4 regions of the Limnohabitans sp. TEGF005 genome follow, and region 3 is predicted to be linked to each of the others. Evidence: predicted binding sites of a transcription regulator. Region 3 holds the regulator's gene; each other region holds the start of a gene.
What was found. The regulator sigma-54, encoded in region 3, starts transcription at its own class of promoters, with help from an activator protein. The targets are predictions, from matches to a motif close to TGGCANGNAANCTGCTTT.
Positions count from the first base shown of each region.

Region 1: a site for sigma-54 is predicted at 1,463-1,480, ahead of ACZ5RG_RS14175 (TorF family putative porin). Genes of this name have one in related genera too.
Region 2: a site for sigma-54 is predicted at 1,728-1,745, ahead of ACZ5RG_RS07190 (circularly permuted type 2 ATP-grasp protein). Genes of this name have one in related genera too.
Region 4: a site for sigma-54 is predicted at 3,229-3,246, ahead of ACZ5RG_RS14980 (ammonium transporter). Genes of this name have one in related genera too.

Region 1 is NZ_AP029226.1:2,845,197-2,849,891, forward strand. Features, by position in the region: gene ACZ5RG_RS14170 (YifB family Mg chelatase-like AAA ATPase) at 1-1,319, opposite strand, end outside; gene ACZ5RG_RS14175 (TorF family putative porin) at 1,518-2,276, shown strand; gene glnK (P-II family nitrogen regulator) at 2,305-2,643, shown strand; gene ACZ5RG_RS14185 (ammonium transporter) at 2,667-4,202, shown strand; gene ACZ5RG_RS14190 (xanthine dehydrogenase family protein molybdopterin-binding subunit) at 4,371-4,695, opposite strand, start outside.
Region 2 is NZ_AP029226.1:1,489,626-1,494,320, reverse strand. Features, by position in the region: gene ACZ5RG_RS07195 (DNA internalization-related competence protein ComEC/Rec2) at 1-1,182, shown strand, start outside; gene ACZ5RG_RS07190 (circularly permuted type 2 ATP-grasp protein) at 1,769-3,220, shown strand; gene ACZ5RG_RS07185 (alpha-E domain-containing protein) at 3,237-3,368, shown strand; gene ACZ5RG_RS07180 (alpha-E domain-containing protein) at 3,368-4,345, shown strand; gene xth (exodeoxyribonuclease III) at 4,347-4,695, opposite strand, start outside.
Region 3 is NZ_AP029226.1:198,134-202,828, reverse strand. Features, by position in the region: gene ACZ5RG_RS00910 (thiol:disulfide interchange protein DsbA/DsbL) at 1-300, shown strand, start outside; gene lptA (lipopolysaccharide transport periplasmic protein LptA) at 443-1,072, shown strand; gene lptB (LPS export ABC transporter ATP-binding protein) at 1,069-1,827, shown strand; gene ACZ5RG_RS00895 (RNA polymerase factor sigma-54) at 1,865-3,406, shown strand; gene ACZ5RG_RS00890 (THUMP domain-containing class I SAM-dependent RNA methyltransferase) at 3,417-4,695, shown strand, end outside.
Region 4 is NZ_AP029226.1:3,038,712-3,043,406, reverse strand. Features, by position in the region: gene ACZ5RG_RS14995 (KdsC family phosphatase) at 1-463, shown strand, start outside; gene lptC (LPS export ABC transporter periplasmic protein LptC) at 460-1,059, shown strand; gene ACZ5RG_RS14985 (RNA recognition motif domain-containing protein) at 1,152-1,727, opposite strand; gene ACZ5RG_RS14980 (ammonium transporter) at 1,956-3,158, opposite strand; gene ACZ5RG_RS14975 (TMEM165/GDT1 family protein) at 3,326-3,889, shown strand; gene metX (homoserine O-succinyltransferase MetX) at 4,022-4,695, shown strand, end outside.

The DNA of each region.
Region 1 (4,695 bases), 400 kb from region 3:
AAGTCGGCATTGGCACAGCCTTGGCGAGCCAGGGCTCGTTCACGGGCGACCAAGCAGCGGGCCGCCATGGTTTCGGTGCTTTCACCGGGTGGGGCATTCAGCAGGTCTTGTGCTGGCAGGCTGGGCACTTCGATGTGCAAATCAATCCTGTCAAGCAGTGGGCCGCTGAGCTTGCCCTGGTATCGGCTGACCTGATCGGGCGAGCAACGGCAGCTGCGCGTGGCGCTGCCCAAATAACCGCAAGGACAGGGGTTCATGGCCGCGATCAGCTGAAACCGCGCCGGAAACTCGGCCCGCCTTGCCGCCCGGGCGATGGTGATGGTGCCTGTTTCCAGCGGTTCGCGAAGGGCCTCCAATGCGGCTCTTGGGAATTCCGGAAGCTCATCCAAAAAAAGCACGCCGTGGTGCGCCAACGAGATTTCACCCGGCCGGGGCGGAGAGCCGCCGCCCACCAGCGCCACGGCGCTTGCCGAGTGGTGCGGCTGGCTCGTGGGGCGTTGCGCCCAGCGGGCAAGGTCAAAGCGCCCGGCCAAGCTGGCGATGGCGGCCGACTCCAATGCGGCTTCAATGCCCATGGGCGGCAGCAAACCCGCAAAACGTTGGGCCAGCATCGACTTGCCCGAACCCGGAGGGCCGACCATCAAGAGCGAGTGCCCACCAGCGGCCGCGATCTCGAGCACCCGTTTCACGCCCGCTTGGCCTTTGACATCTGCCAGATTGGCGTAAAGCGGTGGCGAAGACGGTGTGCTGGGAGCCATTCGCGCCCAGCCGCCACTGGGGTCGAGCGGGGGCTCGTTCGACGGTGGCAGAAACTGTTGCACCACATCCAACAGATGCCGCGCCCGGAAAACTTCGGCATCGGGCACCAAAGCCGCTTCTTCGGCGCTGCCCGGCGGCAACACCAAACGGGTGCGCACCTGCTGCTGGCGCAGCACCAGGCTCATGGCCAGCGCACCGCGAATGGGCCGCAGCTCGCCCGACAAAGACAATTCACCAGCAAACTCGTAGTCGGACAGTTTGCTGGCGTCTATTTGTCCACTGGCCGCCAGGATGCCCAATGCAATGGGCAAATCCAAGCGGCCTGAGTCTTTGGGCAAGTCGGCCGGGGCCAGGTTGACGGTGATGCGTTTGTTGTGGGGAAAGTCGAGGCCGCTGTTTTGCAAGGCGGAACGCACCCGTTCGCGCGCTTCCTTGACCTCAACATCGGCCAGCCCCACCAAGGTGAAGCTGGGCAGGCCATTGGCCAGATGCACTTCAACGGTGACTGGCGGCGCCTGCAGACCAATCAAGGCGCGACTGCGCACCAAACTGAGACTCATATTTCCTCCATGCCCCATGCTGGTGCATGGTGGGTGTTCTTGCACGCAGACACGCCATACAGAACTTGTTTGAATGCCATTCAACCATGCACAGAGTCATAAAGCACTGGTAAATGCCCGCAGAGGCGGTGTGAACGCATGGTTGGCACGCTCTCTGCTTAAGTGGCTTGTCCTTTCTTCACTTTATTGGAGTTACTCATGAAAAAAATCCTCGTTCCTTCCCTGATCGCCCTGGCTTTGGGTTCCGTGAGCGGTTTGGCACAAGCCCAAGCAGTAGCCCCTGAGAGCAGCCTGTCTTTCAACGTAGGTGCTGTGAGCGATTACCGTTACCGCGGTTTGTCCCAGTCACGTTTGCAGCCAGCGCTGCAAGGTGGCATGGATTACGCAGACAAGAGCGGTTTTTATGTGGGTGCTTGGGGTTCGACGATCAAGTGGATTAAGGACACCCCTGGCGTGACCAAAGGCACCACCGAATTGGATCTGTATGCAGGTTACAAAGGCGCTGTGGGTGATGTAGCTTATGACGTCGGTTTGTTGAGTTATGTTTACTCGGGCAACAACTATGGTGATGCCAGTGCGGGCGGTACGAAAAATGCCAACACCAATGAAGCTTATGCGGCATTGACCCTGGGGCCAGTGACCGCCAAGTATTCACATGCTTACAGCGATTTATTCGGCAATGCAGATACCAAAAACAGCTACTACTTGGATCTGAGTGCCTTGTTTGATTTGGGCAATGGATACTCTTTAACGCCTCACGTCGGCTATCAAAAATTCAAGAACCTTGCAGTTGCAACTTATACCGACTACTCACTAACGCTCGCTAAAGATTTGGGTAATGGTCTGTCTGCCTCGGCTGCATTAGTTGGCACCGATGCCGATAAAGGCTTCTACACCTTGAAAGACAAGTTCAACGGCAAGTCCGGCGTGACGGTTGGCCTGAAATACGCCTTCTGATTCCCACACAACAACACAAGGAGCCATCATGAAACTGGTGACCGCCATCATCAAACCCTTCAAGCTGGACGAAGTGCGTGAAGCACTTTCGGGCATCGGCGTTCAGGGCATTACCGTGACCGAAGTCAAAGGCTTTGGTCGTCAAAAGGGCCACACCGAGCTGTACCGTGGCGCTGAATACGTGGTCGATTTTTTGCCCAAGGTGAAGATCGAAGCGGCCGTGTCTGACGACCTGGTCGAGCGCGTGATCGAAGCCATCGAATCCGGTGCCCGCACCGGCAAGATCGGCGACGGCAAGATCTTTGTGTACGACCTCGAGCAAGTGGTTCGCATCCGCACCGGTGAAACCGGCGGCGAAGCCCTTTGACAGACAAGAAAGAGAGTCAAAAAATGAAAAAGCTACTCGCTACTTTGGCCTTGGGCCTGAGTCTGGGTTGGGGTGTGTTCGGAGCGGCCTCTGTCGCCACCGCGCAAACCGCGCCCGCCGCCGTGACGGCACCTGCTGCCGAAGCCAAACCAGCCGATGCAGCCGCTCCGGCTACGGCCCCTGCGGCCGCAGCCCCTGCTGCGGCAGAAGCAGCTCCAGCGCCCGTGCCCAACAAGGCCGACACCGGCTGGATGATGCTGTCCACCATCTTGGTCATCTTGATGGTGATTCCGGGCCTGGCCTTGTTCTACGGCGGTTTGGTGCGCAGCAAAAACATGCTGTCGGTGCTGATGCAAGTCGTGGTCACGTTCTCGCTGATCACTGTGTTGTGGTTCGTTTACGGCTACAGCCTGGCGTTCACCGAAGGCAATGCCTACATCGGTGGTTTTGACCGCTTGTTCATGAAGGGCATCTGGGACAACGTCGCGGGCACTTTTGCCAACGCCGCCACCTTCAGCAAGGGTGTTTACATCCCTGAGATCTCGTTCGCAGCCTTCCAGGCCACGTTCGCAGGCATCACTTGCGCCCTGATCGTCGGTGCTTTTGCTGAGCGCATCAAGTTCTCTGCCGTGCTCGCCTTCATGGTGCTGTGGTTCACCTTCAGCTACCTGCCTGTGGCGCACATGGTCTGGTTCTGGATGGGTCCTGACGCTTACGCCTCGAAAGAAGTGGCCGATGAGATGACCAGCAAAGCCGGTTTGTTGTGGCAGTGGGGCGCGCTGGACTTCGCTGGCGGTACCGTGGTGCACATCAACGCCGCTGTGGCTGGCTTGGTCGGTGCTTTCATGGTCGGCAAGCGTGTGGGTTATGGCCGTGAATCGATGGCCCCTCACAGCCTGACGTTGACCATGGTGGGTGCCTCCTTGCTGTGGGTGGGTTGGTTCGGTTTCAACGCCGGTTCTGCACTCGAAGCCAACGGTTTCGCTGCACTGGCCTTCATCAACACCTTGATCGCGACAGCCGGTGCTGTGTTGGCCTGGTGTGTGGGTGAAGCGCTGATGCGTGGCAAAGCTTCCATGCTGGGTGCCGCTTCGGGTGCTGTGGCAGGCTTGGTCGCCATCACGCCAGCTGCGGGCAACGTGGGTCTGGGTGGTGCTTTGATCATCGGCTTCATCGGCGGCTTCGCTTGCCTGTGGGGTGTGAATGGCCTGAAGAAAATGCTCGGCGCGGACGACTCGCTGGATGTGTTCGGTGTGCACGGTGTTGGCGGTATCGTCGGTGCCTTGTTGACCGGCGTGTTCAACTCGCCTGCCTTGGGTGGCCCCAGCGCCGTCGGCGACTGGGTGACTGTGACCATGATCACACCTGACGCGTACTCCATCGCAACACAAGTGTGGACCCAGGCCAAGGCCGTATTGCTGACCATTGTGTGGTCGGGCGTGGTCTCGGTGGTCGCCTTCAAGATCGTTGACCTGACCATCGGTCTGCGTGTCACCGAAGAAGAAGAGCGCGAAGGTCTGGACATCTCCTCGCACGGCGAGTCGGCCTACCACGGTTGATCCCATGTGATCGCTGGGTGGTGATGAAAATCACCACCCACAAAAAACCCCGCAGTGTGAAAACACTGCGGGGTTTTTCTTTGGGAGCGAATGTGTGCTCAGCCCAAGGCGCAAGCCGTCACACGCAAGTCGCCGATGTCCAGAGTTTTCATCTGAAAATCCGCGCGTTCAGGCTGCGCGCAAAGCGTCGGCGGTGATGGGCAGACGGCGTACGCGCTTGCCGGTCAGTGCCGCCACCGCGTTGGCAATCGCAGGTGCGGCCACCGCGGTGCCTGGCTCGCCAATGCCGCCGGGCTTTTCGGTGCTCTTGACCAGCACGATGTCGATTTGCGGCGACTCGTGCATGCGCACAGGCTCGTAGCTGTTGTAGTTGGTCTCTTGCACGCGGCCATTCTTCATGGTGATCTGGTGCTTGAGCACAGCGCCCACACCGAAGACGATGCTCGACTGCAACTGGGCCTCGACAGTGTCAGGGTTGACCATGTGGCCCACA
Region 2 (4,695 bases), 1.3 Mb from region 3:
GTGTCTGTGGTGGGCCTGCTGGCCAATATGCTGGCGATTCCATGGGTGACTTTGGTGGTGACTCCGCTGGCCTTGCTGGGGGTGGCTTGGTCCGGAGCCTGGGACCTGGCGCTCTGGGCGCTGCAGCCCATGACGGCCTGGCTCGGCTGGCTGTCAACGTGGCCCTTGGCCAGCGTGTCCACCGCCATGCCGCCTTGGGGTCTGGCCATGCTGGCGCTGGTCGGTGCCGTGGGCTTGGTGCTCAGGCTGCCGTTGTCCTTCAAAGTGTTGTGCCTGCCGCTTTTGTGGCCCGTGTTGTTTTGGACGCACCCGCGCCCGCCAGTGGGCGCTTTCGAGCTGTTGGCGGCCGATGTGGGGCAGGGCAATGCGGTGCTGGTGCGCACCGCCACGCACAGCCTGCTGTACGACGCGGGGCCGCGCTATTCGGCCGAAAGCGACGCTGGGCACCGGGTGCTGGTGCCCCTGCTGGCACAAATGGGCGAGCGCCTTGATGTGCTGATGCTCAGCCACCGTGACAGCGACCACACGGGCGGCGCAGCGGCGGTGTTGGCCATGCAACCCGAGGCGGCTTTGTGGTCCTCGCTGGAAGATGAACACGCTTTGCACGCCTTGCGGCCCGGCTGGACGCGTTGCCAAAGCGGGCAGTCCTGGGTGTGGGATGGTGTGCTTTTTGAGGTGCTGCACCCGCCTGGCAGTACGCAAATTCTTGGCGCAGCGCCTTCTTCTTCTTCTTCTTCTTCTTCTTCTTCGGGGCCATTTGGCCCACGAGAAGCCTCTAAAAAGCCTAAACCGAATGAAGTCAGTTGTGTCTTGCGCATCGGCAACAGGCAGGCTTCGGCCTTGTTGACGGGCGACATCGAGGCGGCCCAAGAGCTGGTTTTGGTGCGCGCGGGCCTGGCACCTGTCGATGTGCTCTTGGTGCCGCATCACGGCAGCAAAACCTCGTCGACGCTGCCTTTTATACAGGCGCTGCAACCCCGGCTGGCGCTGGTGCAGGCGGGTTACCGCAACCGCTATGGGCACCCGGCAGAACCGGTACTCGATCGCTACCGCGCCGAGGGCATTGCATTGGCGGAGTCCGCCCGCTGCGGCGCCGCTCGCTGGCACAGTGCTGCACCCGCGCAGGTGCAATGTGAACGGGTCCTGTCCAAGCGCTATTGGCACCACGTCATCGCGCCTTGATGCATCTGTCCTATCCGGCACATTTGTCATGCCCAGCACATTTGTCATATCCGGCACATTTGTCATGCCCGGCTTGACCGGGTATCCATGGCCGTCGAAGGCATGGACCCCCGATCGAGTCGGGGGTGACAGCGTTTTGGTCATGCCCAGCACCTTTGTCATACCCAGCACATTTGTCATACCCGGCTTGACCGGGTATCCAAGGCCGTCGAAGGCATGGACCCCCGATCGAGTCGGGGGTGATAGCTTTTTGGTCATGCCCAGCACCTTTGTCATGCCCGGCACATTTGTCATACCCGGCTTGACCGGGTATCCATGGCCGTCGAAGGCATGGACCCCCGATCGAGTCGGGGGTGACAGCGTTTTGGTCATGCCCAGCACCTTTGTCATACCCAGCACATTTGTCATGCCCGGCTTGACCGGGTATCCAAGGCCGTCGAAGGCATGGACCCCCGATCGAGTCGGGGGTGACAGCGTTGGGTGAGGCTGACAGCATGAGTCGGGGGTGATGCGCTTCGGTGGATTTGACTCGGATCAACCGGAGCGGGTATGCATCTTGCTATGCTGTCATCAGGAGTGACGAGCTATGCGCCAATTCGATGAAATGTACAGCCGCTTGCCTGCCGCAGGCGATTCGGGGGAAGTCAGAGACCATTACTTGGCCTATGCCCGCTGGTTGCAAGCGCAAGACAGCCAGACCATGGCTTCGCGCCGTGAAGAAGCCGAGATGATTTTCCGCCGTGTCGGCATCACCTTTGCGGTCTACGGTGACAAGGACGAAGACGGCTCTGGTACCGAGCGCCTGATCCCGTTTGACCTGATCCCCCGTGTGATTGCGGCCCAAGAGTGGAAGCACATGGAAGCCGGATTGGTGCAACGCGTGACCGCACTCAACCGATTCATCCACGACGTGTACCACGGGCAAGAGATCCTTCAAGCCGGTGTGATCCCGCGAGAACAGATCGAAAACAACGCCCAGTTTCGCCCCGAGATGGTGGGGGTGGATGTGCCCAACCAGATCTATTCGCACATCAGCGGCATCGACATCGTGCGTGCCCCCGACAGCGCAGGCAAGGGCGAGTACTACGTGCTCGAAGACAACCTGCGCGTGCCCAGCGGTGTGAGCTACATGCTCGAAGACCGCAAGATGATGATGCGACTGTTCCCCGATTTGTTCAGCCAGCACCGCGTGGCCCCTGTGGCGCATTACCCCGATTTGCTGCTGGAAACCTTGCGCGCCAGCAGCCCCGCCACCACGGCCGAGCCCACGGTGGTGGTGCTCACGCCCGGCATGTACAACAGCGCTTACTTTGAGCATGCTTTTTTGGCGCAACAAATGGGTGTGGAACTGGTCGAAGGGCAAGACCTGTTTGTCAAAGACAAATTTGTCTACATGCGCACCACACGCGGCCCGCAAAGGGTGGATGTGATCTACCGCCGTGTGGACGACGACTTTTTGGACCCGAATGTGTTTCGCCCCAGCTCGACCTTGGGCTGCGCGGGCCTGATGGACGCCTACAAGGCCGGTCATGTGGCCATTTGCAACGCGGTGGGCACGGGCGTGGCCGACGACAAGTCGATCTACCCCTATGTGCCGGACATGATCAAGTTTTACTTGGGTGAAGAGCCCATTCTCAAAAACGTGCCCACTTTCATGTGCCGCAAGCCCGACGATTTGCAATACACGCTGGCCCATCTGAAAGACTTGGTGGTCAAAGAAGTGCACGGCGCAGGCGGCTACGGCATGCTGGTGGGGCCTGCGGCCAGCCAAGCCGAGATCGAGCGATTCCGTGGCGCACTGCTGGCCAACCCTGAGGGCTACATCGCCCAGCCGACCTTGAGTTTGTCCACTTGCCCCACCTATGTGGACAGCGGCATCGCACCGCGCCACATCGACCTGAGGCCCTTTGTGCTGAGTGGGCGCACCGTGCAGATGGTGCCCGGTGGCTTGACGCGGGTGGCGCTCAAAGAAGGCTCTTTGGTGGTGAACTCGTCGCAAGGCGGGGGCACCAAAGACACCTGGATTTTGCAGGACTGAAAAGGGGAGAACACGCATGCTTTCAAGAACCGCCGACCACCTGTTCTGGATGTCCCGCTACATGGAGCGGGCCGAAAACGAAGTTTCGCCAAAACGCTGCCGGGCGCGAAGCGCTTGCGGGGTTTTCGGCCTTGAAGGAGTTGCCTGATGTTGTCCCGTACTGCCGACCACCTGTTCTGGATGTCCCGCTACATGGAGCGGGCCGAAAACACCGCACGCATGTTGAATGTGAGCTACGAGACATCGCTTTTGCCCCAGTCTGCCGCCGCGGTGGAGGCCGGTTGGGAAGGCATCTTGTCCATCAGCGAGCTCTTGCCCTCGTACCAGATGCGCTACAAAACCATCACGCCACGCGACGTCATGGCCTTCATGGTGAAAGACGCAGACAACCCCTCGTCCATCATCTCTTGCCTGCGTGCGGCCCGCGAAAACGCCCGCGCCGTGCGCGGCACGCTCACCACCGAGGTGTGGGAAACACAAAACCAGACCTGGCTCGAAGTCAACCGCATGCTCAAAAGCGGTGAATTCGAGCGCGATCCGGGCCAGTTTTTTGAGTGGGTCAAGTTCCGCTCGCACCTGTCACGCGGCGTGACGGTGGGCACCATGCTGATGGACGAGTCGCTGTACTTCATGCGCATGGGCACGTTTTTGGAGCGGGCCGACAACACGGCGCGGCTGGTGGATGTGAAGTTCCACGCCATGAACAACGATTTTTTTGGTGCCCCCAACTACAGCGGCGTTGAGGCCGAAGTGACGCAGGAATACGACTTCTACCACTGGAGCGCGATCTTGCGCAGCGTCAGCGGTTTTGAGGTTTACCGCAAGGTTTACCGCGACGTGATCCGCCCCGAACGCGTGGCCGAATTGCTGATCTTGCGCCCAGACATGCCCCGCTCACTGCACGCCAGTTTGAACGAGGTGCTGTCGAATTTGAAGCTGGTCTCGCACGACCCCGACAGCGACACCTTGCGCCATGCAGGCCGCTTGCGCTCGGAGCTGGCCTTTGGCCGCATCGACGAAATTCTGGCCACCGGTCTGCACGCTTATCTGACGCAATTTTTGGAGCGTGTGAACGGCTTGGGTGGGCGCATCAGCCGGGAATTTTTGATGCCGCAGGCGGCTTGATTCAGCCCAGCGTCAAGACCACCGGCGTGTGGTCGCTGGGACGCTCGTTCTTGCGCGGGGCGCGGTCGATCACGCAGGCGCTGGCCCGGGCTTTGAGCGATTCTGAAATCAAAATGTGGTCGATTCGCAGACCGCGATTGCGGCGGAATGCAAATTCGCGGTAGTCCCACCAGCTGTAGCTTTTTTCGGGCTGCTCAAACAGCCGAAAGCTGTCGGTCAGGCCCAAGCCGATCAGCGCTTGCAGTTTCTCGCGCTCGGCGTCGGTGCAGTGGATGGTGCCAGCCAGCGCCACCGGGTCCCACATGTCGAGCTCGTCAAAAGTGATGTTGTAGTCGCCCAGCAGCACCAGG
Region 3 (4,695 bases):
AAGTTGGCCCTGAACACCGATTCCAGCGTGCTGGCCTGGGCAGAACAGCAAGGCGTGGACAAAGTCAAATTCAACGAAATCTACAAATCGTTCGGCGTGGCCAGCAAGCTCAAGCGTGCCGTCCAGTTGCAAAACGACTTCAAGGTGGAAGGTGTGCCATCCTTGGGCGTGGCGGGTCGTTATTACATTGACGGCAGCCTGGCTGGCGGCATGGACCGCGCCTTGAAAATCACCGAATCCCTGATCGCCCAGTCTCGCCCCGCCCAAACCAGCACGCAAGCCGTCAAGCCAAAAAGCTGAGTCTGCGCCAGCAGCCCCAACCCAAGCCCGCTGGTGAGCCACCTGAGCGGGCTTTTTTTATGCCTTGGCACGCGCGGCAAGGCCGATCTGCTCACTCTTGCCTCTACAATCAAAATTCGTCACCAGCAAGATTCATGCCCCCATGACAATTCTCCGTACCATCAGCCTCGTCGCCGCAGCGCTCAGCGTGCTTTGCACGCCTGCGTGGGCCGAAAAAGCCGACCGCGACAAGCCCATGCTGATTGAGGCGGATGCCATGCGCCACGACGAAAACAAACTGCTCACCCATTTCACAGGCAAGGTGGTTGCGTTCAAAGGCACCATGGTTTTGCGCGGCGATCGCATGGAAGTGCAACAAGACAAAAACGGCCAACAAGTGGCGCACGTTTGGGCCGCACCGAACGAACGCGTCTTTTTTCGGCAAAAACGCGAAGGCGTCGATGAATTCACCGAAGGTGAAGGCGAAATGGCCATCTACGACAGCCAGGCCGATGTCGTGACACTGAGTCAGCGGGCAGAAGTTCGAATTTTGCGCGGCACCGAGCTGGCCGACCAACTCAATGGTCAAAAAATCATTTTCAACAACACCACCGAAGTCATGACCGTGGACGGTCTGCCCAAAGGCACCCAAGCCACGGACCCGCGAGATCAACGCGTACGCGCCGTGCTGACGCCCAGAAAAACAAGCCCGGCGACCACGCCCCCCGCTCCGAAAACGGCCATCCCTGCCCTGCGGATCAGCCCCAATACAGGCGAAAGCAAAAAACAATGAGTGAGCCACTCGTGCCCAGCCGACTGGAAGCGCACCACCTGAAAAAGGCCTACGGCAGCCGCAAAGTGGTGCACGACGTGTCCGTGCAAGTAGACAAGGGCGAAGTGGTGGGCTTGCTCGGCCCCAACGGCGCAGGCAAAACCACCTCTTTTTACATGATCGTGGGCTTGGTGCGTGGTGATGGCGGCCAGATCATGATTGATGGGCAAGACGTCACGCGCATGCCCATTCACAAGCGCTCGCGCATGGGCCTGTCGTATCTGCCGCAAGAGGCCTCGATTTTTCGCAAACTGTCGGTGGCAGACAACGTGCGCGCCATTCTGGAGCTGCAAACCGACGCCCAGGGTCATGCACTCTCATCGGCTGACATTGAACAACGCCTGAGCGAGTTGCTGGCCGACCTGCGCGTCGACCACCTGCGCGATTCCCCTGCGGTCGCGCTGTCAGGGGGTGAACGCCGCCGCGTAGAGATTGCCCGCGCCTTGGCCACCAACCCGCGTTTTATCTTGCTGGACGAGCCTTTTGCTGGCATTGACCCGATCGCCGTGATCGAGATCCAGCGCATCATTGCCTTCCTCAAGCAGCGCGGCATTGGCGTGCTGATCACCGACCACAACGTGCGCGAGACCTTGGGCATTTGCGACCACGCCTACATCATCAGCGAAGGCCGCGTGCTGGCTGCAGGCACCCCCGACGAAATCGTGTCCAACGCCGAGGTGCGACGGGTGTACCTGGGCGAACACTTCCGGATGTGATGAACAAATCCAAGGTCCACGCCATGAAAGCACAGCCATGAAACCCGGTCTGTCGCTGCGCATGTCCCAGCACCTGGCGCTCACGCCCCAGTTGCAACAATCGATCCGCCTGCTGCAACTGTCCACGCTGGAGCTGTCGCAAGAGGTCGACCAGATGCTGGACGAAAACCCATTTCTTGAGCGCAGCGAAGAAGAAGCGGCCTCCGAGGCCTTTGGCCTGGACCAAACCGACACCCACGTCAGCCTGGGCGATCGGGTGAGCGAAAGCGCCAGCACATCCAGCAGCAGCGACGACAGCGCCAGCGAAAACAGCGACGAAGCCGTGACCGATGTGGCCGAAAGCTGGGACGGCGACGGCAGCGTGGACATGCGCCCTGACGACAGCGAATGGGGTGGCGATGCCGGACCGCGCCAGAACAATGGCGAAGAAACCGCTGACGCCATCGACCTGGCCCGCAGCAGCGGCTCGCTCACCGACTTTTTGCACCGCCAGGCCTTGTCGCTGCGCTTGTCCGAGATCGACCGTGCTGCCCTGCGCTTTTTGATCGAGTCGCTCAACGACGACGGCTACCTGACCGACACCCTGCCTGAATTGGCCGCCAGCTTGGCTGGCAGCGACGATTTTGAACAACTGGACGAGCTGGTGCACCGCTTCACCGTGGCGCTGGGTTTGCTGCAATCGCTCGAGCCCGTGGGTGTGGGCGCACGCGATCTGGCCGAGTGCATGCGCATCCAGATCAAGGCATGGCTCAAGGACGCGCCAGACGACGAGGTCGCCCAAGCCGCTCTGGCCGTCTGCGCTCAACCCATGGAAATGCTGGCCAAACGCGACTTCAAACGCCTGGCTGTGGCCTGCGGTCTGGACGAGGCCGTGGTCAAAGCCGCTATCCCGTTCATTGCCCGGCTGGAGCCCAAACCCGGCCGCCCGTTTGCGCAGGCCGAACAAAACATCATCATCCCCGACGTGCTGGTGGTGAACACCAGTAAAACGGCCACGCCCAAATTCCGCATCCAGCTCAACCCCGACGTGATGCCCAAGCTGCGCGTGCACGACATTTATGCCAACGCCTTGCGCGGCAGCAAGGGTTCATCGCATGCCGGTTTGCAGCAGCGCCTGCAAGAAGCGCGCTGGTTCATCAAAAACATCCAGCAGCGTTTTGACACCATCTTGCGCGTATCCACCGCCATCGTGGAGCGGCAAAAAAACTTCCTCACCCACGGCGAGCTGGCCATGCGCCCGCTGGTGCTGCGCGAGATCGCCGACGAGCTGGGCATGCACGAGTCCACCATCAGCCGCGTGACCACGGCCAAATACATGTCCACGCCGCAAGGCACGTTTGAGCTGAAGTATTTCTTTGGCTCGGGCTTGGGCACCGACAGTGGCAGCGCCGCATCGAGCACCGCCGTGCGGGCACTGATCAAGCAGTTTGTGGCGGCTGAAAAACCCGCCAAACCCCTGTCGGACAACCAAATTTCAGAAATGCTGAAAGAGCAAGGCATCGACTGCGCACGCCGCACGGTGGCCAAATACCGCGAAGCCCTGAAGATCGCGCCTGCGAACCTGCGCAAAACCCTTTGAGAGTATTCGAGTGAATTCATTGAACCTGTTCATGCCTTGCGCCGCTGGCGTCGAGGGCTTTTTGGCCGACGAGGTGCACGCCATCACGGGCCTGACCGGCAACGACCTGATGACCGGACGCGGCGGCGTGATGGCCCGCGCCTCTTGGCGCGACGCGATGCGCATCAACCTGCACAGCCGCTTGACCCAGCGCGTGCTGGTGCAGCTGTCCGTCACCGACTACCGCAACGAAAACGACCTGTACCAAGCCGCCAGCGAAGTGGCCTGGGAAATTTGGTTCACGCCCAAGCAGACGTTCAAGATCGACATCACGGCGCAGCACAGCCCGCTGACCAGCCTGAACTTTGCCGCCCTCAAAATCAAAGACGCGGTGGCCGACCGCTTTCGCGCCAAGCGCGGCGAGCGCCCGAACGTGGACACCACCTGGCCCGATGTGCGCATTTATGCCCACGTCACACCCGAAACCCTCACGCTCTACATCGACACCTCGGGCGAACCGCTGTTCAAGCGCGGCTGGCGCACCGACAAGGGCGACGCGCCCCTGAAGGAAACCTTGGCGGCCGCCATGATCGCGGCCAGCGGCTGGGATGCGACAGTGCCTTTGTACGACCCCTGCTGCGGCAGCGGCACCATCCCGATTGAGGCGGCGCAAATCGCCTGTGGCATCGCCCCTGGCTTGCAACGCCGCTTTGGCTTTGAAAAGCTGTTGCCTTTCCAAAACCATGTCTGGCAAGGCTTGATCGAAGAAGCCCGCGACCACGAGCACGAACCCACCGCGCCCATTTTTGGCAGCGATGTGGCTTTCCGAATGGTCGACTTTGCCGAGCGCAACGCCGAACGCGCAGGCGTGTCGGGCGTGATCGAGTTCCGAGGCGGCGATGCCCTGCAACGCATGCCGCCCAGCGAGACCCCCGGCGTCATGCTGCTCAACCCGCCCTATGGCGAGCGCATTGCCGCTGCCGGTGTCGCCGGTCGTGGGCGTGACAGCTTCCAGCCCGGTGCCTTGGCCGATGCGCGTTCAAGTACCCGCGCAGCCGACCAAAGCCACCACCGCGAAACCGCGCAAACCAATGATGGCGACGACAGCGTCGACTTCTTTGCCCAACTGGCCAGCCACTGGAAGAAAAACTACAGCGGCTGGAGCGCTTGGATGCTCACACCCGACCTGAAGCTGCCCAGCAAAATGCGCCTGAAAGAATCGCGCCGCGTGCCCATGTGGAACGGCCCCATCGAATGCCGCTTGTTCCGCTTTGACATGATCAAAGGCAGCTTGAAGCGCACGCCAAGCG
Region 4 (4,695 bases), 210 kb from region 3:
CTCTGAAGCAGGTGAGGCCCTCAAACGCTTCAACACGCTGGACGGGCAAGGCCTTAAATTGCTGCAACAAGCAGGCATCACACCCGTGGTCATTACCGGCCGCGACTCGCCTGCACTGCGCTTGCGTCTGAAGGCTTTGGGCATTGCACACGCGCGTTTTGGCACAGAAGACAAGCGTCCTGCTGCCGAAGATTTTTTACAAACTCTGGGGCTCAGCTGGTCACAGGCTGCGGCCATGGGGGATGACTGGCCCGACTTGCCCGTCATGCAACGCGCCGCATTTGCTTGCGCACCCGCCAACGCGCACGCACAAGCCAAAGCGGTCGCGCACCACATCACCACAGAACGGGGTGGCGAGGGTGCTGCACGCGCATTTTGCGATCTGCTGCTGGTGGCCAGCGGGCATTACGCCAAGCTGTTGGCCCAGGTCGGAATCAGCGCACACACAGGCCCATCCGCATGAACTGGGGACGCCGCTTGCTCGACAAACTGAGCGTTTACCTGCCTTTGATCGTGATGGCTTTGCTGGCATCGGGCAGTTGGTGGCTGGTCAGAAGCGTGCCCGAACTGTTGACTGCAACAGCCAACAAACCTGTGCGCCAAGACCCCGATTACCGCCTGGCTGATTTTTCGGTCACATCGTTCGATGCCCGCGGCCGTATGACGCGCGAAGTCAGCGGCACCCAAGCGCAACATTACCCGGCAACCGAAGCCTTGAACATTGAACAAGTGCGCATCTACGCCGAAAGCGAAACCGGCACACAAATGAATGCCCGCGCCACACAAGGCATCGCCACAGACGATGGCAAAAAAGTCACGCTGATAGGCAGTGCCTACGCCATCCGCCATCCGCACGACAGCAGCCCCAAGATTGAACTCCGGGGTGAACGCTTGGTGGCGCTGCCCGACGAAGACCGCGTGGTGTCATCTGACCCTGTACAGATCACCCGCGACACCGACGTGTTCAATGCCGAATCCATGAACTTCAACAGCAACACAGGGGAATACCTGCTGCAAGGTCGCGTACGCGGCATGTTGATGCCCAAACCTAAAAACTGACGCTGGGCTCAAGCGCCACAAACAACAAAGCCCTGCAGAGCAGGGCTTTGTCAAATTCATTGGCCAACCGTCAGATTGGCCAGACGCGTGAATCAGTAACCGCCGCCGTAGCCGCCGCCACCGCCTTCGCGGCGACCGCCACCGCCAGAACCGCCGTTGCCGCCACGAGGACCTGCGCCGTAGGGGCTGCGGAAACCGCCACCACCACCTTCGCCGCCGCCGTAGCCGCCACCGCCTTCGCGACGACCGCCGCCGTAACCACCACCGCCGCCGCCTTCACGACCGCCGCCGTAGCCACCGCCACCGCCTTCGCGGCCACCGCCGTAACCGCCACCGCCGCCGCCGCCGCCTTCACGGCGGCCACCGCCAAAGCCACCACCGCCACCAAAGCCGCCACCACCTGTGCGGGGAGGACGTGCTTCCATGGGGCGGGCTTCGTTGACCACCGCATTGCGGCCACCCAAAGGCTGACCATTCATGCCGTTGATCGCAGCTTGAGCTTCGTCGTCGCTGCCCATTTCCACAAAGCCGAAGCCTTTGGAGCGGCCAGTGTCACGTTCCATCATGACTTTGGCGCTGGTGACCACACCGAATTCACCAAAAGCTTGTTCAAGATCGCTGTCGCGAACCGAGTAAGGCAGGTTGCCGACGTAAAGTTTGTTGCCCATGAAAGGGACTCCTCAAAACACAGAGATAAAAGCGATGAAGCTCCGAAAACGCATTCAACAAACCTGAAAACTTCGGATGGAAAGCGAAACTGATCTGGTCACCGCGAACATGACTTCGCTGCTTCTGACAGTGAAGTGTGGCAATTATGAGCGAGAAAACAAAAATAAATGCAAGTGATATTCCCGGGAAAATCAACAGAATGTGCGTTGCAGCACATTTCCGTTGTTTTACCAACTCACTTCGCGGTCGGGCGTGGCACTGATTTTGTGAACGGTCAAATCGGCGCCATCAAACTCCTCTTCGGGGCTGAGTTTCAAACCCAAAGTCAATTTGAGGACACCATAGACCAAAACCCCACCCACCAGCGCCCAGCCCACGCCCATGGCGGTACCGATCAATTGCGCGCTCAGGTTGACGCCACCCAAACCACCGAGCGATGTCGCGCCAAAAATGCCTGCGGCAATGCCGCCCCAAGCGCCGCAAATGCCGTGCAAAGGCCAAACGCCCAGCACATCGTCGATCTTCCATTTGTTTTGGGTCAGGGTGAACATGACCACAAACAAACCACCCGCCACAGCGCCGACCACCAATGCACCAAACGGGTGCATCAGGTCCGATCCGGCACACACGGCCACCAAACCGGCCAAAGGGCCGTTGTGCACAAAGCCTGGGTCGTTTTTGCCCAAGACCAAGGCGACCAGCGTGCCGCCCACCATGGCCATCAGCGAGTTGACCGCCACCAGGCCCGAGATTTTGTCCAGTGTTTGGGCGCTCATCACGTTGAAGCCAAACCAGCCCACGATCAAGATCCACGAGCCCAGCGCCAGAAAGGGGATGCTCGATGGGGGGTGCGCCGAAACCACGCCGTCTTTGCGGTAACGGTTGTAGCGAGCGCCCAAGAGCACCACAGCCGGCAAAGCGATCCAGCCGCCCATGGCGTGCACGACCACCGAACCGGCAAAATCGTGAAATTCATCGCCCGTGGCCGCCTTGATCCAGGCTTGCACGCCAAAGTGCTGGTTCCAAGCGATGCCCTCAAAGAAGGGGTAGACAAAACCGACAATCACAGCAGTGGCGATCAGCTGGGGCCAGAACTTGGCCCGCTCGGCAATGCCGCCCGAAATGATGGCGGGAATGGCCGCAGCAAAGGTCAGCAAGAAGAAAAACTTGACCAGGTCATAGCCATTTTTGGCCGCCAATTGCTCGGCACCGACAAAGAAGTTCGTGCCGTAGGCCACGCTGTAGCCAACCACAAAATAAACCACGGTGGAGACAGAGAAGTCGACCAAGATCTTGACCAGCGCATTGACCTGGTTCTTTTTGCGAACTGTTCCCAGCTCCAAAAACGCAAAACCGGCGTGCATGGCCAAGACCATGATGCCGCCCAACAATATAAATAGCGCGTCTGCGCCCTGTTTCAGTGCTTCCATAGCCATCTCTCAAGGTTTTTTGAATTGATTTGGTGCATAAAGGGCCTAAAAACCCTTGGCGCACCAAACGAAAGCAAGAAATAGGCCCAAATTGATGCACGACACCCTCATGCCCGAAAGTGGGTCACGTAAGATTCGTTCTTTTATAAACAGCGCAGCGTATTGATATGGAAGCATTCCTCGTCTCGACCGGCATCGTGGCCTTGGCTGAAATGGGTGACAAAACCCAACTCCTGTCACTGGTTTTGGCCGCCCGCTTCCGCAAGCCTTGGCCCATCGTTCTGGGCATTCTGGTCGCCACACTGGCCAACCATGGTTTGGCGGGCGCAGTGGGCAGCTGGGTCACGACCATGATGGGCCCCGACATGTTGCGCTGGGTGTTGGGCGCCTCGTTCATCGCCATGGCGGTGTGGATGCTGATCCCCGACAAGCTCGACGACGATGAAGGCGACAGCGCACCGCGCATGGGCGTTTTCTTCACCACCTTGGTGGCCTTCTTTTTGGCCGAAATGGGCGACAAAACCCAGATCGCCACCGTGATGCTGGCGGCGCAATACAACGCCTGGTTTTTGGTCGTGGCAGGCACCACACTGGGCATGATGCTGGCCAACGCCCCAGTGGTGTGGCTGGGCGACGCCATCACCCAGCGCGTGCCTCTGCGATTGGTGCACCTGATATCGGCAGGCATATTTGCCGTGTTGGGCGCTGTGGCCCTGCTGGGCTGGGGCTGATTTATACTTGCATCGCGCCGATTTGCTCCAGCTTGCGGGCGCAGGAACCTCAGGGATTCCAAAATGCAGCTAAAGAGGCCGATCCAACCCGGTACCGCTTCTTGAGTGTTATCGGGTTTTTTCATTTGCACCATGAATTTGATCGCCACGCCCCAGTCGATGACCTTTGAAGCCCCTTTGCCTTTGCAAAGCGGCGCGTCCATCCGTGGCTATTCACTGAGCTACGAAACCTACGGCACGCTCAACGCCGACAAGTCCAATGCGGTACTGATCTGCCACGCCCTGAACGCCTCGCACCATGTGGCGGGCGTGTATGCCGACCAAGCCCACAACGTGGGCTGGTGGGACAACATGATTGGCCCGGGCAAATCACTCGACACCAACCAATTTTTCGTGATCGGGGTGAACAACCTGGGCTCGTGCTTTGGCTCGACAGGCCCCATGCATGTCAACCCCGACACAGGCCGCGTATACGGCGCAGACTTTCCGGTGGTCACCGTGGAAGACTGGGTCAACGCGCAAGCCCGCTTGCTGGATGCATTGGGCATCGAACAGCTGGCCGCCGTGATGGGTGGCAGCTTGGGCGGCATGCAAGCCTTGAGCTGGACACTGCAATACCCCGAACGCGTCAAGCACGCGGTGGTGGTGGCCAGTGCCCCCAACCTGAACGCCGAAAACATCGCCTTCAACGAAGTGGCCCGCCGCGCCATCGTGACCGACCCAGACTTCCATGAGGGCCACTTTTACGAACACGGCGTGGTGCCCAAGCGCGGCCTGCGCATCGCCCGCATGATCGGCCACATCAC